DNA from 2 places in the Mesorhizobium sp. BR-1-1-10 genome. Region 1 is predicted to be linked to the other one. Evidence: predicted binding sites of a transcription regulator. Region 1 holds the regulator's gene; the other holds the start of a gene.

Region 1 (15,452 bases):
TGAATTATTTTGACAAAGTCGAGATTTCGACTGTGCCCGGCTCGGCCCCTGACCAGGTCGTGCTGGTGGTCGACGTGGTCGAGAAGTCGACGGGTGAATTCTCGGTTGGCGCCGGCTATTCGACTGGCGGCGATTCGGCTGGACCGTCTGTTGAAGGATCGATCACAGAGCGCAACTTCCTAGGCCGTGGCCAGTTCATCAAAGTGTCGGCCGGTGGCGGGAAGAACTCGCGCGACTACAGCCTGTCCTTCACCGAGCCGTATTTCCTCGGGCGGCGTATCGCCGCCGGCTTCGACATTTTCAAGTCGACGCGGGAATACAACAACAATTACGACAGCGACACCACCGGCGCGACGATCCGCTTCGGGTTGCCAATCACCAACAGCATCACGACCCAGTTGGCGTACAACATCTCGCAGGAGAAATATAAGGTCGACGACGGTTGCGATCCCACTCCTGTCGATCCCGACGGCAACTGCAACATTTCCCAGGCCATTCTGGATGGCATCGAGCAGAGCCCATGGATCAAGTCCTCGGTCAGCCTTGGGCTGGTCTACAATACCATCGATGACATGAAGAACCCGCATGAGGGTATCTATGCCAACACGACAGTGGAGGTCGCCGGTCTCGGTGGCGATGCCAAGTTCGTGAAGATCACCGGGCGCGGCAGCATCTACCAGACGCTGTCCGAGCAGCTTGACCTTGTCGGCCTCCTTTCGGGTGGCGCAGGACATGTCGAGGGCTACGGCAGCGACGGCGATCTGCGTATCTTCGATCACTTCCAGAGCACCGATCGCATGATCCGCGGCTTTGCCTATGGTGGCATCGGCCCGGTTGCTAACGACACCAGCGGTGACCATCTGGGTGGAACGACCTATTTCAACGCTTCGGCGGAGGCGCAATTCCCGCTGCCGGTCGTGCCTGAGAGCTTCGGCTTGCGGGGCGCGGTGTTCGCTGATGCGGCAACGCTCTATGGCAGCAAGATCGCCACTGGCTTGGTCGATCCAGATTCTACCGGCATGAAGGTGCGCGCCTCGGTTGGTCTCGGCCTGATGTGGGCGTCTCCGTTCGGCCCGATCCGTATCGACTATGCAATCCCGGTCAAGAAGGAAGCGAGCGACGACGTGCAGGAATTCAACTTCGGCATATCGACCCGCTTCTGATCGGCGGCCAACGATGCTCCCGGGTTTTGGATCCGGGAGAAATGTTCCGACCTAGCTGGATATAGCTTCTGGAATGACCGATCCGGTGTTCTTCGCGCCATCACGCCGGTATACGGCGGCCGAAGTCGCGAATCTGACCGGCTCGGTGCTTGTCGATTCCGGCCAATCCGACGTTTTGATCGAAGCGCTGGCGCCGGCCAATGAAGGCGGCGCCAATGCGCTTGTCTTCGTCGACGGCAGGCGTAATTCCGCGCTGATGCCGTCGCTGCGGGCGGCGGCGGTCCTGTGCACGGCCGAATTCGCAAACAAGGCGCCTTCCAGCGTCGCTGTCTTGACTCATCCACGGCCGCAGCAGGCTTTCGCGCTGGTTGGGCGCCTGCTGTTCCCGACAGCCGCCACGCCGGGGCCAATGACGAGTGAAACCGGTGTTTCGCCGCATGCCCATGTCGATCCGACGGCGCATGTCGAAGCCGGGGCTATCATCGAGGCCGGCGCGGTCATCGGGCCTGGTGTCTCGATCGGCAGCGGCACAGTCATTGCGCCCAACGCCGTCATCGGACAGTCCTGCCAGATTGGCCGTGACGGTTATGTCGGGCCGGGCGCCAGTATCCAGTACGCTCTGATCGGCAATCGGGTCATCATCCATGGTGGCGCCAGGATCGGCCAGGACGGCTTTGGCTTTGTCGGCGGCGCCAAGGGGCCGGAACGTGTTCCACAGATCGGACGCGTCGTCATCCAGGACGATGTCGAGATCGGCTCCAATTCCACCGTCGATCGTGGCGCCATGTCCGATACGATCATCGGGCAAGGCACCAAGATCGACAATCTCGTTCAGATCGCCCATAACGTCCGCATCGGCCGCAATTGTATAGTGGCCGGGCTGTCGGGTATTTCCGGTTCCGTGGTGGTGGGTGACAATGTCACCATGGGCGGCGGTGTCGGGCTTGCGGATCATCTGACGATTGGTACAGGTGCCAAGCTTGCAGCCAGAAGTGGATTTATGAGCAATGTTCCCGCCGGCGAGATCTGGGGTGGCTATCCGGCGCAGCCGATGGCGGAAGCCATGCGAGAGATAGCCATGTTGCGCACGATGGCCAGGGCACGCAAGCAGGGCAAGGACAATGGCTGACATGGTGGCGGCGACAACGCTGGAAGCGGTCGACATATTGGGGCTGATGAAGCTCCTGCCGCACCGCTATCCCTTCCTGATGATCGACCGCATCGTGGACATCGACGGCGACGACTCTGCCATCGGCATCAAGAACGTGACCATAAACGAGCCGCATTTTCAGGGGCATTTCCCGGAGCAGCCGGTGATGCCTGGCGTGCTGATCGTCGAGGCCATGGCCCAGACGGCCGGAGCCATCTGCATCCGCAGCCTCGGGGCGTCGAAGCCGTCGCTGGTCTATTTTCTGACCATCGACAACGCCAAATTCCGCAAACCGGTCGTCCCCGGCGACCAGTTGAAGATCCATGTCAAGAAAATCAAGAAGCGCGGCAACCTGCTCAAATTCGCCTGTGAAGCCCTGGTCGAAGGTACCAAGGCGGCCGAGGCCGAGATTTCAGCCATGATGGTCACCGGCGACTGACGATCGAGTGCCTATGAAAATCAAGACGTCAATCCATCCTTCCTCCGTCGTGGAAGAAGGCGCCCAGATCGGCCAGGGTGTGCGCATAGGGCCGTTCTGCCATGTCAGCGCCGATGCCGTGATCGGCGACGGGGTCGAACTGGTCAGCCATGTCTCGGTGATGGGCGCGACCACTATCGGGGCGTCGACCAAGGTCTATCCGATGGCGACACTGGGCGCACCGCCGCAAAACACCAAGCACAAGGGCCGCCGCACGACGCTGGTCATCGGCGCCAACTGCACCATCCGCGAAGGCGTGACCATGCATGTCGGCACCGACACCAGCCGTGGCGAAACCACGGTCGGCAACAATGGCAATTTTCTCGCCTACGCCCATATCGCCCATGACTGCGCCGTCGGCAACAACGCCACCTTCGCCAATGGGGCGACATTGGGCGGCCACTGCGAGATCGGCAACAACGTCTATATTGGCGGCCTCAGCGCCGTCCATCAATTCGTGCGCGTGGGTGACAACGCCTTTCTTGGCGGGTGCTCGGCTTTTGTCGGTGATGTCATTCCCTATGCCATCGCCGTCGGTAACCGCGCCAGCCTGCGCGGCTTGAACATCATCGGCCTCAAGCGCGCCGGTCTGCCGCGTTCCGAAATCCATCTGCTGCGCAAGGCCTACAAGACGATCTTCGACCGCTCCCGCACCGTCGGCGAGAACATCGAGTTCGCCAAGGTGGAGTTCGCCTCGTCGCCGACAGCGATGAAGATCATCGACTTCATCACCAGTCGCGGCAAGCGGCACTATGCGGTGCCATCGCTCAAGGGCGGCGATGGCGACGATGCCGATGACGAAGGCTGAGACAGCCGCGGCTGGTCTTGATCTCCCGCCTGGTGCCAGGGTCGGCATCATCGCCGGCGGCGGCAGCCTTCCGGTCGAAGTCGCTGCCGGTTTGGCCGAACAGGGTCATCCGCCATTCCTCGTGCTCATGGACGGTGAGGCCGACCGCCTGGCGGAATTGTGCCGTTACGAGCATGAGACCCTTGCCCTGGAGGCGATAGGATCGCTCATTCCGCTGCTCAAGCGTAACCGGATTACGCATCTGGTGCTTGCCGGCGAGATAAAGCGCAGGCCAAGGCTGACACAGATGCGTCCAAGCCTCAGCCTGCTCGCTGTGATACCCACCGTCGTCATGGCGTTGGCGCGCGGCGACGATGGACTGCTCAAGGTGGTGGCGCGCGGGCTCGAGGCCCGGGGGATAAAGGTCGTGGGCGCCCACGAGATCGTGCCGAACCTTGTCGCCGCCGAAGGGGTGTTGACCAGGGTCACGCCTCGGAAGTCGGACTGGCGCGACATCGATGCAGGTTTTGCCGCGGCAAAAGCCATCGGGGCGCTGGATATCGGCCAGGCGGCGATCGCGGTCGGCGGCCGGACCATTGCGCTTGAAGGCATCGAGGGCACGGCCGGATTGCTGGACCGCGCCAGGCTGCTGCGCGGCCACGGCCGTATCGCCGGCAAGACGCGCGGCGTGCTGGTCAAATGCGCCAAGCCTGGCCAGGAGCTGCGCGCGGATCTTCCTTCCATGGGGCCCCAGACGGTAGAAGCAGCGCATGCGGCCGGGCTTGCCGGCATTGCCGTCGAGGCGGGACGCTCCCTGATCCTCGAAGGTCCCGCAACCCTCTCGCGTGCCAATGACCTTGGGCTGTTTATTGTCGGTCTGGCCGCAACGGAGTCAGGTCATGGCTGACAGGGCGCTGAAGATCGCGATCGTCGCGGGCGAGGAGTCAGGCGACCTGCTTGGCGCCGACATTGTCCAGTCGCTGCGCCAAATAACAGGACGCGAGGTGCAGCTCGTCGGCCTCGGTGGCCGCCACCTGCAGGCGCTTGGGCTGGTTTCGCCGTTCGACGCCAGCGAGGTCGCGCTGATGGGGTTCAGCGCCGTCCTGCGTGACCTGCCGCGCCTGATGCGGCGGATCGGTCAGCTGGCGGGGCTGGTTGCGGATGCCAAGCCGGACTGCCTCGTCACCATCGACAGCCCCGATTTTTCGCTGCGCGTCGCCAAAAAGGTGCGCGCCGCCAACCCGACGATCCCGATCGTCCACTATGTCTGCCCGAGCGTCTGGGCATGGCGGCCGGGCAGGGCGGTGGCGATGAAGCCGTATGTCGATCACATCCTGTGCATCCTGCCGTTCGAAGTGAAGGAGCTCGATCGGCTGGGTGGCCCGCCCGGCACCTATGTCGGCCATCGCCTGACGCATGATCCCGGCGTGCTGTCGGCCGCCAGGGCGCAGGCCCAGCCGCGTGATCTTTCACCAGACCGCGTGAAGACGCTGCTTGTCCTGCCCGGCTCGCGGCGCGGCGAGGTGCGACGGCTGCTCGAGCCGTTCGGCGAGACCGTGTCGATGCTGCGGGCACGCGGGCATCGGCTTCGGCTGATGTTGCCGACGGTGCCGCATGTCGCGGACATCGTACGATCCGCGGTCACGCGCTGGGATGAAAAACCCGAGATTATCCTGGAGCCGGAGCGCAAATGGCAGGCCTTCGGCAAGGCCGACGCGGCGTTGATCGCGTCCGGCACCGTCTCCCTGGAACTGGCACTGTCCGGCGTGCCGATGATCTCTTGCTACCGGCTCGACCCTGTCGCACGCGCCGTGGCGCGGTATTTCGTTTCCGTCTGGTCGGCGCTGCTGCCCAACCTGATCTCGGATCGCGCACTGATCCCGGAGTTCTACGACGAATACGTCAGGCCGAACAATCTGGCACGCCAGCTGGAAGCGCTGTTGGCCGACAGTGGCATGCGCGCCTGGCAGAAAGACGGGTTCGCCGAGATTTCACGGCGCATGGCAACGGACAAACCGTCCGGTGAGATCGCGGCGCAGGTGGTGATGGGGTGTATCAAGAGAGTGGGTAGGCAGTAGTGAGTGGTGAATAGTGAGTAGTGAGTAGTGAGTAGTGAATTAGAAAACTCTCTAACCTGACTACTCACTACTCACTACTCGCTACTCACTCGTCTCAGCGCTTGGCGATCGGCACGTAGTCGCGCTCTGGCGCACCGGTATAGAGCTGGCGCGGACGGCCGATCTTCTGGCGTGGATCCTCGATCATTTCCTTCCACTGGGCGATCCAGCCGACCGTGCGGGCAACCGCGAACAGCACGGTGAACATGGTGGTGGGGAAGCCCAGCGCCTTCAGCGTGATGCCGGAATAGAAGTCGACGTTCGGGTAGAGTTTCTTCTCGATGAAATAGGGATCGGTCAGCGCGATCTTTTCCAGTTCCATCGCGATGTCGAGCAGCGGATCGTCCTTGATGCCGAGTTCGCCCAGAACCTCATGCGCCGTCTTCTGCATGATCTTGGCACGCGGATCGTAGTTCTTGTAGACGCGGTGGCCAAAGCCCATCAGGCGGAACGGATCGTTCTTGTCCTTGGCGCGGGCGATGAATTCCGGGATGTGATCGACATGCCCGATCTCGCCCAGCATGTTGAGCGCCGCTTCGTTGGCGCCGCCATGGGCCGGGCCCCACAGGCAAGCAATCCCGGCGGCGATGCAGGCGAACGGGTTGGCGCCCGAGGAACCGGCGAGGCGAACGGTCGAGGTCGAAGCGTTCTGCTCATGATCGGCATGCAGGATGAAGATACGCTCCATGGCGCGCGCCAGCACCGGGTTGATCTTGTACTCCTCGCACGGCACGGCAAAGCACATGTGCAGGAAGTTTGCCGCGAAACCGAGATCGTTCTTCGGATAAATAAAGGGCTGGCCGATGTGGTACTTGTAGGCCATGGCCGCGATCGTCGGCATTTTGGCGATCAGGCGCATGGAGGCAACCATGCGCTGGTACGGGTCGGAGATGTCGGTCGAGTCATGATAGAAGGCCGACAGCGCGCCAACCACGCCGCACATCACCGCCATCGGGTGCGCGTCGCGGCGGAAGCCGGTGAAAAAGCGCGACATCTGCTCGTGCACCATTGTGTGGCGCGTTACGCGGTAGTCAAAATCGTCCTTCTGCGCCTTGGTCGGCAATTCGCCGTAGAGCAGGAGGTAGCAGACTTCGAGGAAGTCGCCATGTTCGGCCAACTGGTCGATCGGATAGCCCCGATGCAGGAGGATGCCGGCGTCGCCATCGATGAAGGTGATTTCCGACTCGCAGCTTGCCGTCGAGGTGAAGCCTGGGTCATAGGTGAAGGCGCCGGTGGTGCTGTAGAGCGAGGCGATGTCGATGACGTCAGGTCCGACCGAGCCGCTTCGCACCTTGAATTCGTGAGTCTTGCCGGCGAATTCCAGCGTTGCCGTGGCCTCTTGGCCGCCCACATCCAGTTTTTTCGCAGCTTCGGTCATTGCAAACTCCTTCTTGTTTCCTCATGCCGGCAAAGGCAAATTCCGCAGAGCGACACGTCGAAATCACCGCAATGCGCGTATTCGCCACCGCATTCTAGGAGGTGCGTGCCAGATTGGGCCAAGGCCTAATGTTGCACTGCGAAACCCGCCTTTCAATGCCAATCTTCTTGGGCCAGTTTGCTCCTAATCGATTTGATCCGCTACGCGCGCCAGGCTTTCCTCACGCCCCAGAACGGCAAGCACGTCGAATACGCCCGGTGACGTGCTCTTGCCGGTCAACGCAGCCCGCAACGGCTGGGCCACGGCGCCAAGCTTGTGCCCGCCAGCCAGCGCAAAGTCGCGGATCGCGGCCTCGGCCGTGGCCGCCGTCCAGTCGCCTGACAGCGACTTCAAAGCTTCGTGAGCGCCACGCAGGATCTTGCGCGCGTCGTCATTGAGCAGGAGTGCCGCCTTGTCGTCGATCGGCAGCGGCCGCGCGGCAAACAGGAAGGCGGCGCCGTCGACAAGCTCGACCAGCGTCTTGGCGCGCTCCTTCAGGCCCGGAAGTGCTGCCAGCAGCTGCGCCTTGTTCTTCTCGTTGAGCCGCGCCGCCATCGCCGGGCCGCCCTCCAGATAGGGCAAGGTGGCGATAAAGATATCGAACAGCTCGGTGTCGGCCATACGTCGCATATGCGCGCCGTTGATCGCTTCCAGCTTGGCGAAGTCGAAGCGCGCCGCACCCTTGTTGACGTCGCTAATGTCGAACCACGAGACCATGTCCTCGATCGACATGATCTCGTCGTCGCCATGGCTCCAGCCGAGCCGCGCAAGGTAATTGAGGAGCGCCTCCGGCAGATAGCCCATGGCGCGATAGGCTTCGACGCCGAGCGCGCCATGGCGCTTCGACAGCTTGGCGCCGTCGGCGCCGTGGATCAGCGGGATATGCGACATCGACGGCACGTCCCAGCCCATGGCATTGTAGATCACGGTCTGGCGGGCGGCGTTGGTCAGGTGATCGTCGCCACGGATGATGTGGGTGACGCCCATGTCGTGATCGTCGACGACGACGGCATGCATGTAGGTCGGGTTGCCGTCCGAACGCAGGATGATGAAGTCGTCGAGATCCTTGTTGGGGAAGCGCACGTCTCCCTGGACCCGGTCCTGCACAACTGTCTCGCCCTCGGCCGGTGCCTTGATGCGGATGGCGCCCCTGACGCCGGACGGCGCCTCCGACGGGTCGCGGTCACGCCAATGGCCGTTATAGCGTGGCGGCAGGCCCTTGGCACGTGCAGCCTCGCGCATTGCCTCGAGCTCGGCTGAAGTCTCGTAGCTGTAATAGGCCTTGCCCAGGCGCACCAGCTCCTCGGCCACCTCGCGATGGCGCGGCGCGCGCTCGAATTGGGAGACCGCGTCACCGTCCCACGAAAGGCCAAGCCAGGTCAGGCCATCGAGAATGGCCGATGTGGCCGCATCGGTCGAACGCTCGCGATCGGTGTCCTCGATGCGCAGCAGCATCGTGCCGCCGGTATGCTTTGCATAGAGCCAGTTGAAGAGCGCCGTGCGCGCGCCGCCGATGTGCAGATAGCCGGTCGGCGAGGGGGCAAAACGGGTGATGACCTTGTCGGGCATGGAACTCTCGGAAAACGTCTGAAGCTGGGTGCGGAGCGTGCGGACTTTCGCGCGTTGCGCGTTCATGTAGCATAGGACGTCGAGGGTGCAAGGGGCAGACCCGATGACTGGACGAGGCCGGGGCTCGGATCGGGGCGAGGATGCCGCTATCGGCGTCAGCGAGCGATCCCTGTTTGCGGCGCCTGCGACGATCCCACTGCCATCTCCGCTCGTGGCTGCACCCGAAACCAGGTCGCTGCAGGCAGGTGGGCAGGCGCCGGCGCCGGCTCCTGCCGCGGGCAGGATCGCGCGCGTGCGCCGGCAAGTCGGCCTGGTATCCTTGCCTCGCGTGCGCCATGGCGTGACCCGGGCGGCGGAGCTTGAACTCGACCGGGGCATCGCGTTCCTGCTGGTGCCGGTCTGTCTGGCCGTTGGGGCGATCGCCTATTTCTCGCTGGCATCCGAGCCCGACTTTGCAAAACCCGTCGCGGTCGTGGTGCTGATGGCGGTCTGTGCCTTCGTCTCGCGCTCCTGGTCGAAAACCCATCTGTGTTTCATGGCAGTGCTGTTGTGCGCGCTGGGCCTACTCGCGGCGAAGGTCGAAACATGGCGAGCCGGAACCCGGATGCTGGGTTCGGAAATCTCCACGCAACTGACCGGCCGCGTGGTCTCGCTCGAAGAGATGGAGAGCGGCCGCATCCGGCTGACCATGGACGTGATTTCGACCGCCCGGCCGAAACTGCGCTATGCGCCGGAAAGGGTCCGGCTTTCCGCACGCAAGATACCACCGGGAATGACCGCCGGCTCGCTCATCACAGGCTACGCCAAACTGCTGCCGCCGACCGGTCCGGTGCGGCCGGACAGCTACGACTTCTCTTTCGACAGCTATTTCGCCGGCATCGGCGGCAGCGGCTTCTTTCTCGGCAATCCAACGGTTGTTTCCGCCGACGACGGTGAGATGCCGCTATCGGCTCGCCTTTTTTCAGGCATCGAAAATGCCCGCGAAGCCATCGCCGACCACATCAGGGGCAGCGTCGGCGGCGCTGAAGGCGAGATCGCGGCGGCGCTGATCGTCGGCGTGCGCGCCGGCATACCCGATGAAATCAATGAAGCGATGCGGCGTACCGGCATCTATCACATCATCTCTATTTCGGGACTGCATATGGCGCTTGTGGCCGGCACCATCATGGGTCTGCTGCGTGGTGCCTTCGCGCTGTTTCCAGACTTTTCCGCGCGCCGGCCGGTGAAGAAATACGCGGCCGCCGCCGCACTGTTCTCGATCGCGGCCTATCTCATCATTTCCGGTGTCGTCGTTGCGGCCGAACGCAGCTTCATCATGCTGGCGGTGATGCTGATTGCCGTCTTCTTCGATCGCGCTGCGCTGACCATGCGCAATCTGGCGATCTCGGCGATCGCCGTCATCCTGGTCTCGCCTCACGAGGTCGTCGGCCCGAGCTTTCAGATGTCGTTCGCCGCGACCGCGGCCCTGGTTGGCGCTTATGCCGGCTGGGCCGATCACCGTGCGGGAAAGACGCGGCCACCGCCGCCAAAGCGATCGCTGCCCTGGTTCCTGACGCGAAAATTCCTGCTGGCGACAGGTGGATTGGCCATGACGTCTATTATCGCCGGCAGCGCCACGGCACTGTTTGCCATCTGGCATTTCCAGCGGGTATCGCCGCTCAGCCTGTTCGCCAATCTGGCCGTGATGCCTATCGTGTCGGTCGTGATGTTCCTGGCCGTCGCCAGCGCGCTGCTGATGCCATTCGGACTGGATTGGCCGGCTCTCTACCTCATGGGCAAGGGCCTGACAGCAATGATCGCCGTGTCGGCGTGGATATCGGAGCGCTCTCCGGTCGATGGAGTCGGGCTGATTTCGCAGCAATCCGTGCTGATGGTCACGGTCGCGCTGGTAATCGCGACGATGGCGACGACATGGCTGCGGCTCGCGGCGCTGCCATTCGCGCTCGCCGGCCTGTTGACTGTGTCGCACACGCGCGCGCCCGATGTGCTGATCTCGGAAGATGCGCGGCTGGTCGCGCTGCCGATCGGCAATGGCGAACTGGCCGTCAACCGGGAACGTCCCAACGAATTCGCAACCGACAACTGGAAGCGCGCCCTGATCTCCGAAACAATCGTCAAACCGGAAATGTTCGACACGACAGACGGGCAATTCGATGTTGCCAGTCCGACCGACCTGCCGCCGGGATCGCCCTTCTACTGCCGCGAAGGCCTGTGCCTTGCCAGGCACCCTTCCGGCGCGATCATTGCCTATGTCGAAGACCGCAAGACCACCTGGAAAGCCTGCGCTTTCGCCGACCTGATCATCGTCAACGACGCAACCGCCTATGACGCGTGCCACAATCCACTGGTTCTCGTCGTCACCAAACGGCAGCTCGCCCGCAAGGGAAGCGCTGCCGTCTTCTTCAATCCCCAGTCGGCCACGACCCGGGCCGCGATCGCATTCGCCGTCGACGGACCATACCGACCTTGGCACGAACAGCGAAAATTCTCACGCGAGGCAAGGGGGCTGCCGCCGTACAAAAAACCCGACAAGCCCGATGGCAAGCCGGCTCAGTAACGCCTGATCAACCCGACCAGCTTGCCTTGTACCTTGACCCTGTCCGGCCCGAAAATGCGCGTTTCGTAGGCTGGATTGGCGGCCTCGAGCGCGATCGAAGCGCCTTTGCGGCGGAACCGCTTCAGTGTCGCTTCCTCTTCGTCGACCAGTGCCACGATAATTTCGCCCGGGCTTGCCGTGTCGGCATTGCGGATAATGACCGTGTCTCCATCGAAGATACCAGCCTCGATCATCGAGTCGCCCTTGACCTCCAACGCATAGTGCTCGCCGCCCATGATCATGTCCGGCGGCACCGAGATCGAATGCGTCTGATGCTGGATGGCATCGATCGGCACACCGGCGGCGATACGGCCCATGACCGGGATGGACACGGCTGAAACCGCATCGTCGTCGTTGCCGGCCGCGGGCAGGCGCGAAGGCGCAGCGGCCGGCCTGATCTGGCGTCCGAGACTGCCTTGGCCAAGGCTGCCTTGGATGACGCTTGGCGAGAACTTCTTTGCCGCATTGAGGCCCGGCGCGATCGAGTCCGGCAGCCGCAGCACTTCCAGCGCGCGCGCCCGATTGGGTAGCCGGCGAATGAAGCCGCGCTCCTCCAGCGCCGTGATCAGGCGATGGATCCCCGACTTGGAGGCAAGATCGAGTGCTTCCTTCATCTCGTCGAAGGAAGGCGGTATCCCGCTTTCCTTGAGCCGTTCGTGGATGAACATCAGCAGTTCATGTTGCTTGCGTGTCAGCATGGCGGCCCCCAAGACATTGAACGAAAGGTTGAACCAGAATCGAAAAAACAAACCCAGAACAAACACTATCTGTTCCAGTTGTGTTCTGCAACCGTTTAAAGTTTAATGAATTTGTTAAGGGGTCTGAAGTTTTTTGCCCGCGACGGCGGGCAGCAACCAGCCCTTTCCGCCATCGGCAGGCGCATTGAAATCGTTTTGGTTAATGGCCTGTGGCCCATCCGCCGACGAGGCTTTGGCATCAGTTAGTTGGAAGGCTTCTCCTCGGGGGCACGTATAATTCGCGGAGCCATTATCGCGGAACGAAACGAAACCAAAATGCCAACGATTGGTAGCTTCGGGCGGCCATGGATCCGGGCGTTCGGCGCACCCCGGCCAGCGCGTTCGAATAGGCGTAGCGGAAGCGCTGAAGTTATCCCGAACCCGCCTTCAAGCTGCCGGCGCGAGCGGCGTATCTGGTAGCGCCGCTGTCTTCGCTGTGGACATAGACGTGCAGTGTGTAGCCGATATGCGCCGTCATCAGCGCCTTGGCCCGCTCGACGTCACGGTCGAGCGCCGCTTCCATGATCGCGGTATGGTGTTCGATCGCAATCGCTTCGCGTAGCGCTTCGATTGCCTCTTCATAGCCATCCTTGAGGCCGGCCGCGGCCCGCAGTGTCGGCGCCAGACCAAGAAAGCGATGATGCCGGCGCAGCTGATCCGAGATCGTCGAGCGGAACCGCAACAGCCAGTCGCATGTGGCGGCGCTCAGCAGCGCCGCATGGAAGGCCTCGTGGTTCTCGTCCCATCTGTCGACGGCCGCGTCCGAGGGATCGTCGACCGCCGTCTTGCAACGCGAGAGCCGGTAGTGGGCGGTGACCACGGCATCCTCCCACTCCCTGCCGCCTTTTTCCATCGATTCGAGGAACAGGGGTATCTCGACCACCATCCTGGCGCGTGCCAGATCCTCCAGCTCGGCCCGCGACACCGGAGCCACGGCAAAACCACGATTGCTGATGGCGGTGACCAGGCGTTCGGCCTCGAGCCGCGACAGGGCTTCGCGCAACGGTGTCCAGCCGACGCCATAGGTGCCGCGCAGCGCACTCAGTTTGAGCGGGGCGCCGGGCATGAGGCGCGTGGTCAGGATGTCGCGCCGCAACAGCTGATAGGCGGCTTCCGTTTTTGTGGAACTCGTTTCATCCCGCATGGTGATCAATCCGTCGTCTGGCAAAAGTATATATGATATTGGGTCACAGCAACAATTATATATAATGTTTGACACAGACCGGCGGACTCACCATGATCGCCGTAGCCGCCGCGTTTCCAAGCGGCCCTGATCAAATCTGGGAGGAAATGATGTTGAAGTCGAAATCCGCTTGGTTGTCGGGCTTGGCGCTGGCAGGCGCATTGATGGTCAGCGCCGGCAGTGCCGCGGCCGATCAGATCCGTATCGGCATTGCCAATTTCGGCGAGCATCCGCAATTGAACGCCGCCATAGCCGGCTTCAAGAAGGCGCTGACGGATAATGGCTACGTCGAGGGCAAGGACGTCGTCTACACGGAGAGCCACACCAATTTCGATGCATCGCTGGTGCCGCAGATGATCGCCAAGCTGCAGGCCGAGCAGCCCAAGCTGATCTACACCATCACCACGCCGGTATCGCAGATCGCCAAGAAAGCGCTTGCCGGTTCCGGCATTCCGATCGTTTTTGCCGCGGTCACCGATCCGGTGGCGGCCAAGCTGGTGCCGTCATGGGACGCCGGAGACGAAGGCATGACCGGCGCCAGCGATCTGCAGGACGTCGCCGCGGTGATGGCCTTCACCAAGAAGCTGCTGCCGAACGCCAAGCGCTTCGGCGTGCCTTATAATCCCGGTGAGGCCAATGACGTTGCCTTGGTCGAAAAGATCAAGGCGGCGGCACCGGCCGCGGGCTTCGAGGTGGTGGAGGTCGGCATAGACAACGTCAATGACATCCAGCAACGCATCGCTTCGCTCGCCGGCAAGGCCGACGTGATCTACGGCCCGGCCTCGAACCTGATCCAGCCGGCGATCGCCGCTGTCTCCGCGGCCGCCCGCCAGGCCGGTATCCCGGTCGTCAACTCCGATGACAGTGCGGTCCGTAACGGTACCGTGCCGGCGAGCTTCGCGGTCAATTACACGCAGGTCGGCGTCAACGCCGGCAACATCGCCGCCGAGATCCTCAAGGGCAAGGATCCCAAGACGATCGCGCCGTCGCGCCCGGCCTACAAGGACCACATGGCAACGATCTCGCGCAAGGCGATGGCCGCGTTCGGCATCGAGATACCGGCTTCAATGGCCGATTGCGGCTGCATCGTCGACTAACATCGGAACTGCCGGGGTGACGGCGTCGGCGCCGTCATCCCGAGGTCAGGGAGAAACGATGCTCGAGATTCGATCCGCGCGCAAAGTGTTCTACAAGGGCCAGGCCGACGAGAAGGTCGCGCTGGACGGTCTCAGCCTGTCCTTGGCCACCGGAGAGTTCGGCATCGTCATCGGCTCCAATGGGGCCGGCAAGAGCAGCATGCTCAACGCCATTTCCGGCGCCCTGATCCTCGATTCCGGCCAGATCCTGATCAACGGCGCCGACGTGACTGCAATGCCGGTGCACAAGCGCGCCGCGAAACTGGCGCGCGTGTTCCAGGACCCGATGCGCGGCACCGCCGCCAGCATGACGGTTGCGGAAAACATGCTGCTGGCCGATTTGCGTAGCCAAAAGCGCACCTTGCGCCCGGGGCTGAACACCACCCGGCTTGCGTCCTACAGGGAACGACTGTCGATACTGGGTCTCGGTTTGGAAAATCGTCTCGACACGCGCGTCGACCTGCTCTCGGGCGGGCAGCGGCAATCCTTGTCGCTGATCATGGCGGTCGGCGGATCGCCGGACTTGCTGCTGCTCGACGAGCATACCGCGGCCCTCGACCCGCGCACGGCCGAAATCGTCATGCAAGCGACCGTGCGCGCCGTCAACGCGCTGAAACTGACGACTTTGATGGTGACCCACAACATGCAACACGCCGTCGATTATGGCAGCCGGGTGATCATGCTCGATGCGGGCCGGGTGCTCCTGGAAGTCGCCGGGCAGGAGAAGGCGAGGGTCACGGTTATTGATCTGATCGGCCATTTCTCGGTCAAGACCGATCGCATGTTGCTGGCGAGCTGATCATCATGGATTTTGTTGGGGACGTTCTCACCAGCTTCGTCGCGATCATGCCGGTCACCCTGGCGCAAAGCCTGATCCTGGCCTTTGTCGTGCTCGGGATCATGATCCCGTTTCGCATGCTGAATTTTCCCGATCTCACCAGCGAAGGCGCTTTTCCGCTGGGCGGCTGCGTCTGCGGCGTTCTCCTTGCCGCCGGCGCATCGCCGCTGATGGGCGTTGCTGCCGCCCTTGTCGCTGGCTTCGCGGCGGGCTGCTGCACCGCCTTCATCCATCTGCGCTTCCGCATCCACACGCTGCTTGCGGGCATCCTGATGATGACG
Region 2 (15,452 bases), on a different contig from region 1:
GCAGATGATCCCAGGGCATCAGCTTGTTGTAGACGACAAAATGCGCATGCCCGCTCGCCAGCAAGCGATATTCGTGAGCAGCGCAGCGATAGGCGAACTGCGACAGTGCCTTGGTCTGGTTGCGCGCCAGGCGTGAGCGCTCCGGTTCGTCGAGATATTGCCAGGACACCGCGCCGGTCATCTGCGAGATCGGCACTGGCGCCGCCACACGCACTTTCTCCAGGCTGCCATGGGCATGCCTGATATGACTGCCGGCACCCCTGGCGGCGATGAGCCAGTCCTTGCCCACCGGATCATGGATGATGCCCGCGACCGTCTCCCCCCTGACCACGACCGCCAGCATGACGCCGAACAGCGGCACGCCGGACGCGAAATTGAAGGTGCCGTCCACCGGATCGACGGTGAACGCCAGTTCGGCATCGCCCAAGCCGTCGAGCAGCGCCGGATCTTCGGAGCAGGCCTCCTCGCCCACCACCATGGCAGAGGGATAGCGATCGCGCAGCCTGGCGGTGATCAGCCGCTCGGCGTTGACATCGGCCTCCGTCACCAGGTCGGCGGCGGAAGTCTTCTGCCTGATGTCGCCGTCGCCCAGTCGGCGAAAGCGCGGCATGATTTCGGCTTGGGCTGCCTCGGCCAGAATGCCGGCCAGCCAGTCGATCGCGGTGTCGTCAAATGTCATCGGAAATGTCTTGCCTGATCGCGAGGGTTTCATTGAGGGCGGCGAAATCGAACAGCTTTCGGTCGAGCAAATGCGACGGCCTGGTGTTGGACAGAGCGCGAATCATGGTGTCCTTGCGGCCGGGCATGCGCTTTTCGATGTCCTCGAGCATCGCTTTCATGGCGTTGCGCTGCAGCCCTTCCTGGCTGCCGCAGAGATCGCAAGGGATGATCGGGAACCGCATCGCGGCAGCGAATTTCTCCAGATCGATTTCGGCACAATAGCTCAGCGGCCGCAACACCATCACATCGCCTTCGTCGTTGAGCAGTTTCGGCGGCATGGCGGCAAGCCGCCCGCCGTGGAACAGGTTCATGAAGAAGGTTTCGAGGATGTCCTCGCGATGATGGCCGAGGACCAGGGCCGAGCAGCCTTCCTCGCGCGCGATCCTGTAGAGATGGCCGCGCCGCAGCCGCGAGCAGAGCGAGCAATAGGTGCTGCCTTCGGGGAGCTTGTCGGTCACGACCGAATAGGTGTCCCGGTATTCGATACGGTGCGCTATGTCGTTGGTGTCGAGATAGTCGGGCAGGATATGCTTGGGGAAATTCGGCTGGCCCTGGTCGAGATTGCAGGCCAGCAACTCGACTGGCAGCATCCCGCGCCATTTGAGATCAAGCAACATGGCCAGCAGACCGTAGGAATCCTTGCCGCCCGACAGCGCGACCAGCCAGCGCTCGCCCGGCTTCACCATCGAAAAATCCTCGATCGCCTGGCGGGTCAGCCGTAGCAGTCGCTTGCGCAGCTTGTTGAACTCGACCGAGGACGGTACATCGGCGAACAGCGGGTGAGAGCCGCCTTCGGCGGCCGGTTCTAGTGTTTCGATGTCTGGCTGCATGTTCATGGCGCGACGGCCCCGGATGTGACTTCCGCCCGGCTTAGCGCATTGTCTGGAAAATCGAAATTGATTTTAGCGACACGCCGCAAAACGGGTGCCCGAAACAAAAAAGGCCGCTCGAGGGGCGGCCTTTCCGGTATCGCAAAAAAGCGTTCGCTTAGCGCGAGTAGAATTCGACGACCAGGTTCGGTTCCATCTGCACGGCGAACGGAACGTCCGCCAGGCCCGGGATGCGCGAGAAGGTCGCGGTCATCTTGTTGTGATCGGCTTCGATGTAGTCGGGCACATCGCGCTCGGCGAGGCCAACCGATTCCAGGACGATCACCAGCTGCTTCGACTTTTCGCGCACTTCGACGACATCGCCCGGCTTGCAGCGATACGAGCCGATGTTGACGCGCTTGCCGTTGACGTTGACGTGGCCGTGATTGACGAACTGACGGGCGGCGAAAATGGTCGGCACGAACTTGGAGCGGTAGACAACCGCGTCGAGACGCGATTCGAGCAGGCCGATCAGGTTCTCCGAGGTGTCGCCCTTGCGGCGATCGGCCTCTTCATAGACCTTGCGGAACTGCTTTTCCGACACGTCGCCGTAGTGGCCCTTCAGCTTCTGCTTGGCACGGAGCTGCAGGCCGAAGTCGGAAAGCTTGCCCTTGCGGCGCTGGCCATGCTGGCCGGGGCCGTATTCACGCTTGTTGACCGGGGACTTGGGGCGGCCCCAGATATTTTCGCCGAGACGGCGGTCGATCTTGTATTTCGCGGATTCGCGCTTGCTCATCGCATTCCCTTTCAAAGACAACACACCCGGCACCTCTTGGTCCGGGTGAAGGAAACGCGCCCTCCTCTGGCCTCCGTTTTCGAGACCTGACAGGGTTTTCCCACGCAACGCGGCGGAAAACCCACGGGACACGTCAGTTCAAACAAGATCGGAAACGATTGTCGTGACAGATCTTGCGTATACAAAACAAACACCGGACATCGCTGCCCGGCGTTGGCGGCTGGTTAAACCGAGATTTAACCGGTGTCAAGCTTGTGAGTGGCGCGGCGCAACGCAACCGTATAGCGTCCAAGGCGTTGATGCGATGCCGATGTGGCGGGAGGTTTGCGCCAGCGGCACCAGGAAGGGACTGGAGCTAGAGGAGCTTAATTGCATGAAGAAGTTTTTCCTTACCCTGGCAGGGGCCGCGGTGCTTGCCGGGTCGATGGCGGTGGCCCCTGAGCCGGCCATGGCGCGTCATTGGCACGGCCACAAGCAGGTCTGCCGCATCGTCGTGAAGAAGCGAGTGGTGTGGCGGCATGGCCATCGCAGGGTGATCGTCGAGAGAGTACGGCGCTGCCGCTGGTAAGACTGTTCAACGCCACAATTCCCGGGCCAGCGAACGTCGCTGGCCCTTTTTCATTCCAAGGTAGTCTGGCTCGAGCGCTCAATCCTTAGGATTTTTTCTCCGGCAATCCCTTGCGCTTCGTCTCGGCGAATTCCTCGAGCTGCTTTTCATTCATCGATTCATACATGCCCTTGGAGGCGCCCTTGAGTTCGCTTTTCTTGGTCTCGCCGCGTTTGGCGGAGAGTGCGGCGCCGGCGGCTTTCTGCTGGGCTTTCGAAGTGGCTGGCATGGCGGGTCTCCTTTGCTGTCAGGAGAAACGCCACGCTTCGGCGGCGGTTCCAGCGCCAGTGGCGCTGCTCCCCGTCCGCCTGGTGCCAACCCTTGGCCGCGCTCGGCGATTTTCGTCGGCAGCCTTCTCGTGTCCGGAACCCCAGTGTAGGACGGCTGAATGAAATCCCTGACCGATCCCTCACAGGTTCTCTCCGCGGGACTGGCGAAAATCCGCGCCGAATTCCACGTGCCGGACGGATTTCCGGCCGATGTGCTTGCCGCGGCGGAGGCGGCGGCCAAACGTGTGCCCAACCAGCATGCCGATCGAACTGAAATGCCGTTCGTCACGCTCGATCCGGCTGCTTCCACCGATCTCGATCAGGCGTTCTCGATCGAGGCGAGCGGTGGCGATCTTCTGCTGCATTACGCCATCGCCGACGTGGCCTGGTTCGTCGAGGACGGCGACGCGATCGATCGCGAAGCCTGGACGCGGGGCGAGACGCTTTACTTGCCGGACGGCAAGGCCGGGCTCTATCCGCCGGTAATTGCCGAGGGTGGGGCGAGCCTGTTGCCGGATGGACCCCGTCCAGCTGCTATCTTCACGGTTCGGGTTGCGCAGGACGGCGCGACGAAGTTGGACGGCGCGGAGCGGGCAATCATTCAAAGCCGCGCGAAGCTCGCCTATGACAGCGTGAAGGCCTCCGATGTCCCGGCCGGCTTCGCCGAAATGGCGCGGCGCATGGCGGCGAATGAGCGGCGCCGTGGGGCTTCCCGCGTCGACCCACCCGAGCAGGAGGTGGAAAGGCTTGCCGACGGCACATTCCGGCTTTCGTTCAGGCCGCTTCTGCAATCCGAGCAGGACAACGCCGCGCTTTCGCTGGCCGCCAACATGGCGATCGCCGATGCCATGCTTGCGCATCATACCGGCCTTTTTCGGGTGATGTCGGGGCCGGATGCCTTCAAGGTTCAAAGGCTGCGCAACGCGGCACAGGCTCTCGGACTGTCCTGGCCGGCCTCGACCAGCTTGCGGGACTATCAGCGAACCCTCGATCCGACCGATCCGCATCAGGCGGCGCTGATGCTGGAAATCCGCCATGCAAGCCCCGGCGCATCCTATCAACCGTATCAGGACGGCGTTGTCCCATGGCATGAGGCGATGGCCGCGACCTATGCCCATGCAACGGCGCCACTGAGGCGCCTTGCTGATCGCTATGTCGTGCGCTGTGCGCTGGCTATCGCCAACGGCCAGCCCGTGCCCCAGGCTGTTACCGACGCGTTTGCCAGGTTGCCGAAGGCGATGGGGCGCGCGGATAGCCGCGCTTCGCAGATCAACCACGCGGCCATCGACCTTGCCGAGGCGGTAATGCTGGAGGGGCGCGAGGGCGAGACGTTCAAAGCCGTCGTCACCGACTTCGTCGACCATGGCGTGCGCATTCAGCTTGCCGACATGGCTGTCGTTGCCACCGTGAAGGCCTCGGGGCTCAGACAGGGTGATGGTCTGACGCTTAGGCTAGTCCTGGCCGATCCGGATCAACGCAGCATCGTCTTCGAACCTGTTTGAGTGGCGGGCGGCTTTGCCGCTGTCCAAGTGAACGGTCAGCCCGAACCCCTGCATCAGGCGGCTGACGGCGAAGTCCGCCTTGCCCGAGGTGAAGACCGCGATATCAGGCTCGGCTTGCGGCAGCGCCCCATTGATCGCCGGCAGCAGCGAAAGGGCGCGCCGTGCGATCGCCTCGGCCGGATCGATCCAGTCGACCGGCCAGGGAGCGGTCTTGCGCATGCGATTGACCAGAAAGGGATAGTGCGTGCAGGCCAGCACGACGATGTCGGTGCGCATGCCGTCGCGCTCGATGAAGCATGGCTCGATCTCGGCGCGCACGGCCTCTTCGTCGACGAAGCCCTGGCGCATATAGGCTTCGGACAGGCCAGCCAGCCTGTCGCTGCCGACCAGGCGGACATGGCATTTCTGCGCCCATTTGCTGATCAGGTCGCGCGTGTACTGGCGCTTCACCGTGCCCGGCGTCGCCAGCACCGAGACCAGCCCGGAGCGCGTGCGCTCGGCCGCCGGCTTGACCGCCGGCACCGTGCCGACGAAGGGATGGCCGGGAAATCTTTCGCGCAGCGCGTCGATCACCAGTGTCGAGGCGGTGTTGCAGGCGATAACCGAGATGGCCGGCGCGAAGCGGTCGAGCAGTTTGGCGAATAATCCTAGTATATGCTCTCTTAGGGCCGGCTCCTCCCAGGCGCCAAAAGGAAAAGCGGCATCGTCGGCGACATAGATAAAGCGCCGGTCGGGCATCAGGACGCGTGCCTCGCGCAACACGGTCAGACCGCCGACGCCGGAATCGAACATCAGGATCGGCTGGTCAGTCATTGTCGGTTCCCTTGCCGCCGAGCAGTGGCGTGTCCGTGTCGTCGCCGCTAGCGTCCGGCGCCCGACCAGTCGCCTCCGCCTTGCGGGCGCGCGCCGCCGCCGCGGGCAAACGCCTCGGGTCATCGCCAGGTGACCCATCGCCGCGCGGCATCGCCGGCGAGAACCGGTCAAGCGAAGAGATGATGCCGCGCAGCACCTTGAGCTCCGGCTCGGCAAAGCCTGCCCGCGTCAGCACGGCGCGGAGGTTGTCGACCATTTTCGGCTTCTTCGGCGCCGGCCTGAAATAGCCGCGCGCCTCGAGCGCGCCTTCGAGATAGGTGAACAGGCCGTGCAATTCTTCCTTGCTTGCAGGCTTCATCTCCGGCCCCGAAAAATTGGTCCTGGTCTCGTCCTCCAGGCCCGACTTCATCCACTCGTAGGACATCAGCAAGGCCGCCTGGGCGATGTTGAGCGAGGAGAAATCAGGATCGACCGGGAAAGTGACGATCTCGTCGGCGAGGCCGACCTCGTCATTGTAGAGGCCGAAGCGCTCGCGACCGAACAGGATACCGGTGCGTTGCCCCATTGCGTGACGGGCGCGCAGCATCCTGCCCGCCTCCACCGGTCCACGCACGGATTTGAAACCGTCGCGCTGCCTTGCGGTGGTGGCGAAGACGAAGTTCAGGTCGGCAAGTGCCGAGGCCAGATCGTCGAAAACCTTGACGGCATCGATGACGTGGTCGGCACGGCTGGCGGCGGCACGCGCCTTCTCGCTCGGCCAGCCATCGCGCGGATTGACCAGGCGCAGCTCCGACAGTCCGAAATTGGCCATGGCGCGGGCGACCATGCCGATATTCTCGCCGAGTTGCGGCTCGACAAGGATGATCGCCGGGCCGGCTGCGGTGTTATCGGGATCTTTGGTAATGGGCATGATTGTCAATGAACTGCTGTTTGCGGCATTTCAGCGTCCCCTGCCATATTCGGCCGCGAAAATGAAGCATTCGCAAATGACGGCGCCGTGGGCTCACATTCGTGACCGATCGCCGTTTGCGTGGCCAAAAGCGCTTTGATATACGGGCGGCATCCCCGGCCGACGCCACGCGGGCAAGGCCGTCCCATTCCCAGCAACGAGGCATTCTTTCCATGGCGAAGATCAAGGTGGCGAACCCGGTCGTCGAACTCGACGGCGACGAGATGACCCGCATCATCTGGCAGTTCATCAAGGACAAGCTGATCCACCCTTATCTCGACCTCAAGCTCGAATATTACGACCTGGGCATCGAGCATCGCGACGCCACCAACGACCAGGTGACCATCGATTCGGCCAACGCCATCAAGAAATACGGTGTTGGCGTGAAATGCGCGACCATCACCCCCGACGAGCAGCGCGTCGAGGAATTCAAGCTGAAGAAGATGTGGAAATCGCCGAACGGCACCATCCGCAACATTTTGGGCGGCACCATCTTTCGCGAGCCGATCATCATGAAGAACGTGCCGCGCCTGGTGCCCGGCTGGACCAAGCCAATCATCGTCGGTCGCCACGCCTTCGGCGACCAGTATCGCGCCACCGATTTCCGCTTTCCCGGCAAGGGCAAGCTGACGATCAAGTTCGTCGGCGAGGACGGCCAAGTCATCGAGCACGACGTGTTCGACGCGCCCGGCGCCGGTGTCGCCATGGCCATGTACAATCTCGACGAGTCCATCCGCGAATTCGCCCGGGCGTCGCTGAACTACGGCCTGCTGCGCAACTATCCGGTCTACCTGTCGACCAAGAACACCATCCTCAAGGCCTATGACGGCCGCTTCAAGGATATTTTCCAGGAAGTCTACGAGGCTGAATTCGAGGCCGAGTTCAAGTCGAAGAAGCTTTGGTACGAGCACCGCCTGATCGACGACATGGTGGCCTCGAGCCTGAAATGGTCGGGCGGCTATGTCTGGGCCTGCAAGAACTATGACGGCGACGTCCAGTCTGACACGGTGGCGCAAGGGTTCGGTTCGCTCGGCCTGATGACCTCGGTGCTGATGACGCCGGATGGCAAGACCGTCGAAGCGGAAGCCGCGCACGGCACCGTCACCCGCCACTATCGCCAGCATCAGAAGGGCGAGGAAACCTCGACCAATTCGATCGCGTCGATCTTCGCCTGGACGCGAGGCCTCGCGCACCGCGCCAAGCTCGACGACAACGCCGAACTGAAGCGTTTTTCCGAGACGCTGGAAAAGGTCTGCATCCAGACTGTCGAGAGCGGCTTCATGACCAAGGACCTGTCGCTCTTGATCGGCCCCGACCAGCCCTGGCTCTCGACCACCGGCTTCCTCGACAAGATCGACGAGAATTTGCAGAAGGCGATGGCGTAACCGCCTCGCGGACGAATGGGCAAGCCGGTCGTCTACGGCGCGGATTACAGCGTCTATGTACGCATCGTCCGGCTTGCGCTCGAGGAGAAAGGCATCGCCTACGATCTCGTGCCGGTCGACATCTTTGCAGAAGGTGGCGCGCCGGCATGGTACGGCAAACACCATCCTTTCGGCCGCATCCCGGCCTTCGAGCATGACAATTTCCGCCTGTTCGAGTCGAGTGCGATCGCGCGCTACGTCGACGAGGCCTTCGACGGGCCGGCGCTGCAGCCCGCCGACATACGCGCCCGCGCAAGGATGAACCAGATCATCGGCATGCTCGACGCCTACGCCTACCGTGCCATGGTCTGGGATGTCGCGGTCGAGCGTCTGGAGAAGGAAGTGCCCGACGAGAGCTTGATCGTGGATGGCCTGCGGCAGGCCGAGACGGTGCTGAAGGCGCTGACTTCGCTGAAGCAAGATGGGCCCTGGCTGCTCGGCGACCAGCTGACCCTGGCCGATCTGCACGCGGCGCCGATCATCGGCTACTTCGTCAAGGTTCCAGAAGGACGGGGATTGCTGGCGCAGTTTGCAGGCATCTGGGATTTGTATTTGCGAATGGCTGGCCGCCCGAGCTTCGTGCGTACCGAAAAAGCGTATAACTCGAGGTGAGCTTCCTCGACGTCGCGCCGCCCCTGCCCTGGCGGGCATTTCTCCCCGTGAACGGGGAGAAAGAGGCTGGTCGCGTTGCCGGCGCTCTTCTGCAACGAGGGCGATTGGCGAAGGGCGCGACGAAAGCGCCCTTCTCCCCGTTCTACGGGGAGAAAATGGCGGCAGCCAGATGAGGGGCAGCGCTGCCCCAAGAGAAAGGATCCCGCCTGGGCCCACGCATGGTAGCTACGCTGCTTCGAGCGCCGCCCTCACCGCCGCGATCGCATCATCGGCCTTCGACGCATCCGGGCCGCCGGCCTGCGCCATGTCGGGGCGGCCGCCGCCGCCCTGCCCGCCCAATGCGGCGGAGGCCACGCGCACCAGATCGACGGCGCTGAAACGGCCGACGAGATCATCGGTGACAGCGACCACGACGCTCGCCTTGTTGTCCTCAGCCGTGCCAACAAACACGACGACGCCAGAGCCCAACGAAGTCTTGCCCGCGTCGGCCAGCGGCTTCAGGTCCTTCGGCGAGACACCTGACACCGCCTTGCCGAGAAAGCCGACGCCAGCGACGATCTCGTTGGCGGCAGGAGCATCGGCAGGCGACCCGCCGCCCAGCGCCAATTTCTTGCGCGCTTCGGCCAGGTCCTTCTCGAGCTTCTTGCGCTCTTCGAGCAGCGCTTCGACGCGCGCTGGCACATCTGCGGGCGAAATCTTAAGCGTTGCCGCCGTGGTCTTCAGGCGTCGGTCCTGCTCATCGAGATGCCTGCGCGCGGCCTCGCCGGTCAACGCCTCGATGCGGCGCACGCCGGCGGCGACAGCACCATCCGAGACGATGCGCACCAGGCCGATATCGCCGGTCGCCCTGACATGCGTGCCGCCGCAGAGCTCGACCGAATAAGGGCGGTTGGCCTTGGCGCCATGCAGGCCCGTGCCCATCGACACGACGCGCACCTCATCGCCGTATTTCTCGCCGAACAGCGCCATCGCGCCCTCGGCAATGGCGTCATCGACCGACATCAGGCGCGTGGTCACCGGGCCGTTCTGCACGACGATCTCGTTGGCCATGCGCTCGACCTCTTCGAGCTCCTGCGCGGAGATCGGCTTGTTGTGCGAGATGTCGAAGCGCAGACGCTCGGGTGCGACCAGCGAACCCTTCTGCGCGACATGGGTGCCCAGCACCTCGCGCAACGCCTCGTGGATCAGGTGCGTCGCCGAGTGGTTGGCGCGCAGCCGGGAGCGCCTGGCATGATCGACCTTAAGTTCGACCGCGGCACCCGGCCTGACCGTGCCGGCGACCACCTTGCCGAGATGCACGAAGAGGCCATCGGCCTTCTTCTGCGTGTCGGAAATCTCGATCGAGAAGCCCTCGCCCGAGATTATGCCGGTGTCACCCATCTGGCCGCCGGACTCGCCGTAGAACGGCGTCTGGTTGACGACCACGGCGACCGCATCGCCCTTGCCGGCGCTGTCGACGGTCTTGCCGTCCTTGACCAGCGCCTCGATGAGGCCTTCCGCCTGCTCGGTTTCGTAGCCGAGGAATTCGGTGGCGCCGGTCTTTTCACGCACGGAGAACCAAACCGTCTCGGTGGCGGCCTCGCCGGACCCGGCCCAGTGCTTGCGCGCCTCTGCCTTCTGCTGCTCCATCGCATTGGTGAAGCCGGCAAGGTCGACCGAGATGCTGCGCTGCCGCAGCGCGTCCTGCGTCAGGTCGAGCGGGAAGCCATAGGTGTCGTAGAGCTTGAATGCCGTTTCGCCATCGAGCATGTCGCCGGCGCCGAGCTTCTCCGTCGCCTCGGACAGCAGCCCGAGGCCGCGCACCAGCGTCTTGCGGAAACGGGTCTCCTCGAGTTTCAGGGTCTCGGCGATCATCGTTTCGCCGCGTGCCAGTTCGGGATAGGCCTGGCCCATCTCGCGCACCAGCGCCGGCACCAGCTTCCACATCAGCGGCTCGTTCGCCCCCAGCAACTGCGCATGGCGCATGGCGCGGCGCATGATGCGGCGCAGCACATAGCCGCGGCCTTCGTTCGACGGCAGCACGCCGTCAGCGACCAGGAAGGAGGACGAGCGCAGATGATCGGCAATGACGCGATAGGACGCAACCGTTTCGGCGTCGGGCGCGCGCCCAAGTGCCGAGGACGCCGCATCGATCAGATGACGGAACAGGTCGGTCTCGAAGACGCTTTCCACTCCTTGCAGGATGGACGCCATGCGCTCCAGGCCCATGCCGGTGTCGATCGACGGGCGCGGCAGGTCGACGCGCTCCTCTTTCGTTACCTGCTCATACTGCATGAACACCAGGTTCCAGAATTCGAGGAAGCGATCGCCGTCTTCCTCGGGACTGCCGGGAGGTCCACCCCAGATGTGCTCGCCACGATCGATGAAGATTTCCGAGCAAGGTCCGCAAGGACCGGTGTCGCCCATCGCCCAGAAATTGTCCGAGGTCGGGATGCGGATGATGCGATCGTCGGAGAAACCGGCGATCTTCTTCCAGAAGCCAGCCGCCTCGTCGTCCGTGTGATAGACGGTGACCAGCAGCTTGTCCTTCTTCAGCCCGAACTCCCTGGTGATGAGGTTCCAGGCAAGCTCGATGGCGCGCTCCTTGAAATAGTCGCCGAAGGAGAAATTGCCGAGCATCTCGAAGAAGGTCAGGTGGCGCGCGGTATAGCCGACATTGTCGAGATCGTTGTGCTTGCCGCCGGCGCGGACGCTTTTCTGGGCTGTGGTGGCGCGCGAATAGGGCCGCTTCTCCAAACCGGTGAAGACATTCTTGAACTGCACCATGCCGGCATTGGTGAACATCAATGTCGGATCGTTGCGCGGCACGAGCGGGCTTGAGGCCACGACCTCGTGGCCCTCCTTGCGGAAATAGTCGAGAAAGGTCGACCGGATCTCGTTGACGCCACTCATGGATACTGCCTTTTCAAGAGAGCCGCCGGCCGGACCGGCGGGAGATGGCTCTGTATTTTCTAGAAGATGGAGCTGGCCTTTTAGCCGTAGCTCTTGACCCTGTCCAGAAACACGGAATTGGGCCAATTCGCGCTTTGCACCGGCACTTGCGGGGCCGCCCAAACGAAAACCGCCGGCGCGAAGGCCGGCGGTTTGGAACGCGGTACTACGGAACTCTGTTACTTAAGCATTGACTAATAGTCTGGATTTATGGCCAAATTCTGGCCGTTGCCTACATCGCGCCGGCTTCGTCCTCAAAACCGTCGTCGCCATTGCCCTCGGAGCCACCATTTTCGAGGAACTTTTCGGCGATCAATCCGGCATTCTGCCTGAGCGCCAGCTCGATCTCGCGCGCGGTATCGGGATTGTCGCGCAGGAACAGTTTCGCATTCTCGCGGCCCTGGCCGAGACGCTGCGAATTATAGGAGAACCAGGCGCCCGATTTCTCGACCACGCCGGCCTTGACGCCGAGGTCGACCAGTTCGCCGGTCTTGGAGACGCCCTCGCCATACATGATGTCGAACTCGACCACCTTGAAGGGCGGCGCCAACTTGTTCTTGACCACCTTGACGCGGGTCTGGTTGCCGACGACCTCGTCACGATCCTTGACCGAGCCGATACGGCGGATGTCGAGGCGAACCGAAGCGTAGAATTTCAGCGCGTTGCCGCCGGTCGTGGTTTCGGGCGAACCGAACATGACGCCGATCTTCATGCGGATCTGGTTGATGAAGATGACCATGGTGTTGGAGCGCGAGATCGACGCGGTCAGCTTGCGCAGCGCCTGGCTCATCAGGCGGGCCTGCAGACCCGGCAGCGAATCGCCCATCTCGCCCTCGATCTCGGCACGCGGCGTCAGCGCCGCCACCGAATCGACCACCAGCACGTCGATGGCGCCGGAACGCACCAGCGTGTCGCAAATCTCCAGCGCCTGCTCGCCGGTGTCGGGCTGCGAGATCAGCAGGTTCTCAAGATCGACGCCGAGCTTGCGGGCGTAGACCGGATCGAGCGCGTGTTCGGCATCGACGAAGGCGCAGATGCCGCCCTTCTTCTGGGCTTCAGCCACGGTGTGCAGGGCCAGGGTCGTCTTGCCGGAGCTTTCCGGCCCATAGATCTCGATGATACGGCCGCGCGGCAAGCCACCGACGCCGAGCGCGATGTCGAGGCCGAGCGAGCCGGTCGGCACCGTTTCGATCTCGACGACCTGCTCGTTGGCGCCGAGCCGCATGATCGAGCCCTTGCCGAAAGCCCGCTCGATTTGCGACAGCGCCGCATCCAGAGCCTTTGATTTGTCCACTGCCTTATCCTCTACCAGCCGCAAAGAATTCTGAGCCATGATACATCACCCCTTGGTCGTCAATGAAGGCCGGACAATCCGTGATCCCTGCCATTTTGTACCTTTTTTGTTCTCATTTGGCAAGGGGTGACAACCAACTGAAAAACAAAGGATATCGCGATTTGTTCTTTTTTTGTCTCGCAAACCCTGGCACGAACGGGCTCCGCATTGGGCCAGACGGCTCGATCGTATCGCCCGACCGAATCGCCGACCAGCATGCGAAGCTCTGTCGCGCACTCTAGCGCTTGTGCGGCCGCAACAACAAAGGTCATATCGCCACCATGGTGGAATCCCCGAAGATCCTGGCCGTGGGCGGCGCCCATATCGACCGGCGTGGCCAGGTGTACGGTCCCTATGTGCCGGCAGCCTCCAATCCCGGCACGATGCGCGAGGATGTCGGCGGGGGCGTCTTCAATGCGTTGCGCAGCATGGTGCGGCGCGGCGTGTCGGCCTCCCTGGTGTCGATGCGGGGCGGCGATGCGTCGGCCGATACGGTTTCACGGGCCATCGCCGAGGCAGGCATCGCCGATCTTTCGGCGGTGTTCCTCGACCGTACCACGCCGAGCTACACGGCATTGATCGATCGCGAGGGCGAATTGATCGTCGGCTTTGCCGACATGGCACTGTACGACCTGGCTTTTCCCAAGCAGATCAGGCGTTCCAAGATACGCCAGGAGGTGGCCGCCGCCGATGCCATCCTGTGCGACGCCAATCTGCCGTCGGCCGCCCTGGAGCGGCTGCTGTCGCTCGCCGCCGGTAAACCGGTTTTCGCCATCGCGATTTCGCCGGCGAAGGTAACGCGGCTGATACCGGTTCTCGGCGGGCTGGCCCAGCTCTTCATGAACCGGCGAGAGGCCGTCGTGCTGGCCGGTGTCAATGCAGCGGCCGCCGAGCGGGAAATGGTCGACGGGTTGCGGTGCAGCGGCCTTGCCAGCGGCGTGGTCACGGCAGGCAGCGGCCCTGTGCTGGGTTTCGATGAGACAGGCGCCTTTTCGATCCTGCCGCCTGCCCCCAGAAAAGTCGCCGATGTCACCGGCGCCGGCGACGCGCTGGCAGGTGCAACGGTCGCAGCACTGCTGCGGGGCCAGCCGCTGCGCCACGCCGTGCGTGAGGGCGTCGCCGCGGCAACGCTGGCCATCGAAAGCGCCGACGCGGTGCCCGAATTCACCGCGGCGAGCTTCGCGGAAGCGCTGGCCCTTGTGCCGGATGCCAGGGAAGTGGCATGAGACCCGGCAAGTTCATAACGCGCGGTGAAGCTACGCTTTCCTGATGGATGCGCCGCACTCCGGATTGGAGATCAGAGATGACGCCAGAGACCGCCCGCCCCTTCATCGATGTCCACGCACCGGTGGCGCAGGCCCTGGCCGCCGGGCGCCCGGTGGTGGCGCTCGAAAGCACCATCATCACCCATGGCATGCCCTATCCCGACAATGGCGCCATGGCGGCCAACGTCGAAAAGATCATCGCTGACGGCGGCGCCGTGCCGGCAACCATCGCGGTGGTCAACGGCCGCATCAAGATCGGGCTTTCGGACGGCGAACGCGAATCGCTGGCGATGACCGGTGACGCCATGAAGCTGTCGCGCGCCGATCTCGGCTTCGCCGTCGCGCAGGGCCGCACCGGTGGCACCACGGTCGCCGCCACCATGATCGCGGCTGACATGGTCGGGATAAAGGTGTTCGCCACCGGCGGCATTGGCGGCGTGCACAAGGGGGCGGAAAAGAGCTTCGACATCTCGGCCGACCTCGATGAATTGGCGCGTACACCGGTGATCGTCGTCTCGGCCGGCGCCAAGGCGATCCTCGACATCGAAAAGACGCTGGAAGTGCTGGAGACGCGCGGCGTGCCCGTGGTCGGCCATGGCTGCGAGACGATGCCGGCCTTCTGGTCGCGGCAGTCACCGTTCCGGGCGCCATTGACCTTGCACGGACCGGAAGATATCGCGCATTTCTACCGGACACGCCTGGCTCTGGGCTTGGGCGGCGGCATGCTGATTGCCAACCCCGTGCCGGAGAACCAGGAAATCCCGGCCGAGGAGATGGCGGGCTATATCGAAGCCGCGCAAAAGGCGGCCGAGGCGCTCAACGTGACCGGCAAGGCGGTGACGCCGTTCCTGCTGGGAAAAATCCTCGAACTCACCGGCGGCCGCAGCCTGAAGACCAACATCGCGCTGGTCGAGAACAATGCAAGGCTGGCGGCTGAGATCGCCAAGGCGCTGTAGGGACTGCCAAGAAAGTCCCCCTCACCCGGATTGCCAAGACCGAATTGCAAAGAGCAATTTGGGGCAATCCGACCTCTCCCCGAGGGGAGAGGAACTTGCGGCCTCAACGCAAACCTCTTCTCCCCCCCGGGGGAGAAGGCGGCCGCGAAGCGGCCGGATGAGGGGGCGGCCTCGCGCTGGCGGGAGCCTACTTCCCCGCCCGCCGCCCAGCCTCATAGGCGCGTCGCGCCCACACCGTCATTTCGTCGGGATCGTCGAAAGCGCTGTCGGGAATGCTCCAATAGGGCATGGCGACAAGCTTGCCGTGGCGAGAGCCGGTGTAGGTCCATTGCCGGCAGCCCGCGGCTTCGAACTCCGATTCGCTCTGCGCGTCGGCTTTCAGCAGCAATTCGCCGCGCAGCACGATGGCGACGATGACGCCATCGAAATAGATGCCTTTGCCGCCGAATAGTTTTCGGATGCTGAC

Evidence for each region. The regulator LexA, encoded in region 1, represses DNA repair genes until DNA is damaged. The targets are predictions, from matches to a motif close to TGTTCNNNNTGTGTTCNG.
Region 2: a site for LexA is predicted at 12,823-12,840, ahead of recA (recombinase RecA). Genes of this name have one in related genera too.

Annotation. Positions count from the first base shown of each region.
Region 1 covers NZ_JAIUIL010000003.1:449,334-464,785, forward strand. Annotated here, with positions in the region: gene bamA (outer membrane protein assembly factor BamA) at 1-1,163, shown strand, start outside; gene lpxD (UDP-3-O-(3-hydroxymyristoyl)glucosamine N-acyltransferase) at 1,237-2,292, shown strand; gene fabZ (3-hydroxyacyl-ACP dehydratase FabZ) at 2,285-2,752, shown strand; gene lpxA (acyl-ACP--UDP-N-acetylglucosamine O-acyltransferase) at 2,766-3,599, shown strand; gene LB555_RS08075 (LpxI family protein) at 3,571-4,485, shown strand; gene lpxB (lipid-A-disaccharide synthase) at 4,478-5,656, shown strand; gene gltA (citrate synthase) at 5,751-7,073, opposite strand; gene gltX (glutamate--tRNA ligase) at 7,257-8,681, opposite strand; gene LB555_RS08095 (ComEC/Rec2 family competence protein) at 8,785-11,238, shown strand; gene lexA (transcriptional repressor LexA) at 11,232-11,975, opposite strand; gene LB555_RS08105 (GntR family transcriptional regulator) at 12,385-13,158, opposite strand; gene LB555_RS08110 (ABC transporter substrate-binding protein) at 13,308-14,294, shown strand; gene LB555_RS08115 (ABC transporter ATP-binding protein) at 14,353-15,132, shown strand; gene LB555_RS08120 (ABC transporter permease) at 15,138-15,452, shown strand, end outside.
Region 2 covers NZ_JAIUIL010000002.1:169,734-185,185, forward strand. Annotated here, with positions in the region: gene LB555_RS03765 (inositol monophosphatase family protein) at 1-679, opposite strand, end outside; gene ttcA (tRNA 2-thiocytidine(32) synthetase TtcA) at 669-1,556, opposite strand; gene rpsD (30S ribosomal protein S4) at 1,708-2,325, opposite strand; gene LB555_RS03780 (hypothetical protein) at 2,699-2,893, shown strand; gene LB555_RS03785 (DUF3008 family protein) at 2,979-3,161, opposite strand; gene LB555_RS03790 (RNB domain-containing ribonuclease) at 3,321-4,703, shown strand; gene murI (glutamate racemase) at 4,653-5,516, opposite strand; gene LB555_RS03800 (RNA methyltransferase) at 5,509-6,426, opposite strand; gene LB555_RS03805 (NADP-dependent isocitrate dehydrogenase) at 6,639-7,850, shown strand; gene LB555_RS03810 (glutathione S-transferase family protein) at 7,866-8,501, shown strand; gene alaS (alanine--tRNA ligase) at 8,727-11,393, opposite strand; gene recA (recombinase RecA) at 11,665-12,765, opposite strand; gene LB555_RS03825 (carbohydrate kinase family protein) at 13,047-13,991, shown strand; gene LB555_RS03830 (pseudouridine-5'-phosphate glycosidase) at 14,069-14,986, shown strand; gene LB555_RS03835 (TfoX/Sxy family protein) at 15,174-15,452, opposite strand, start outside.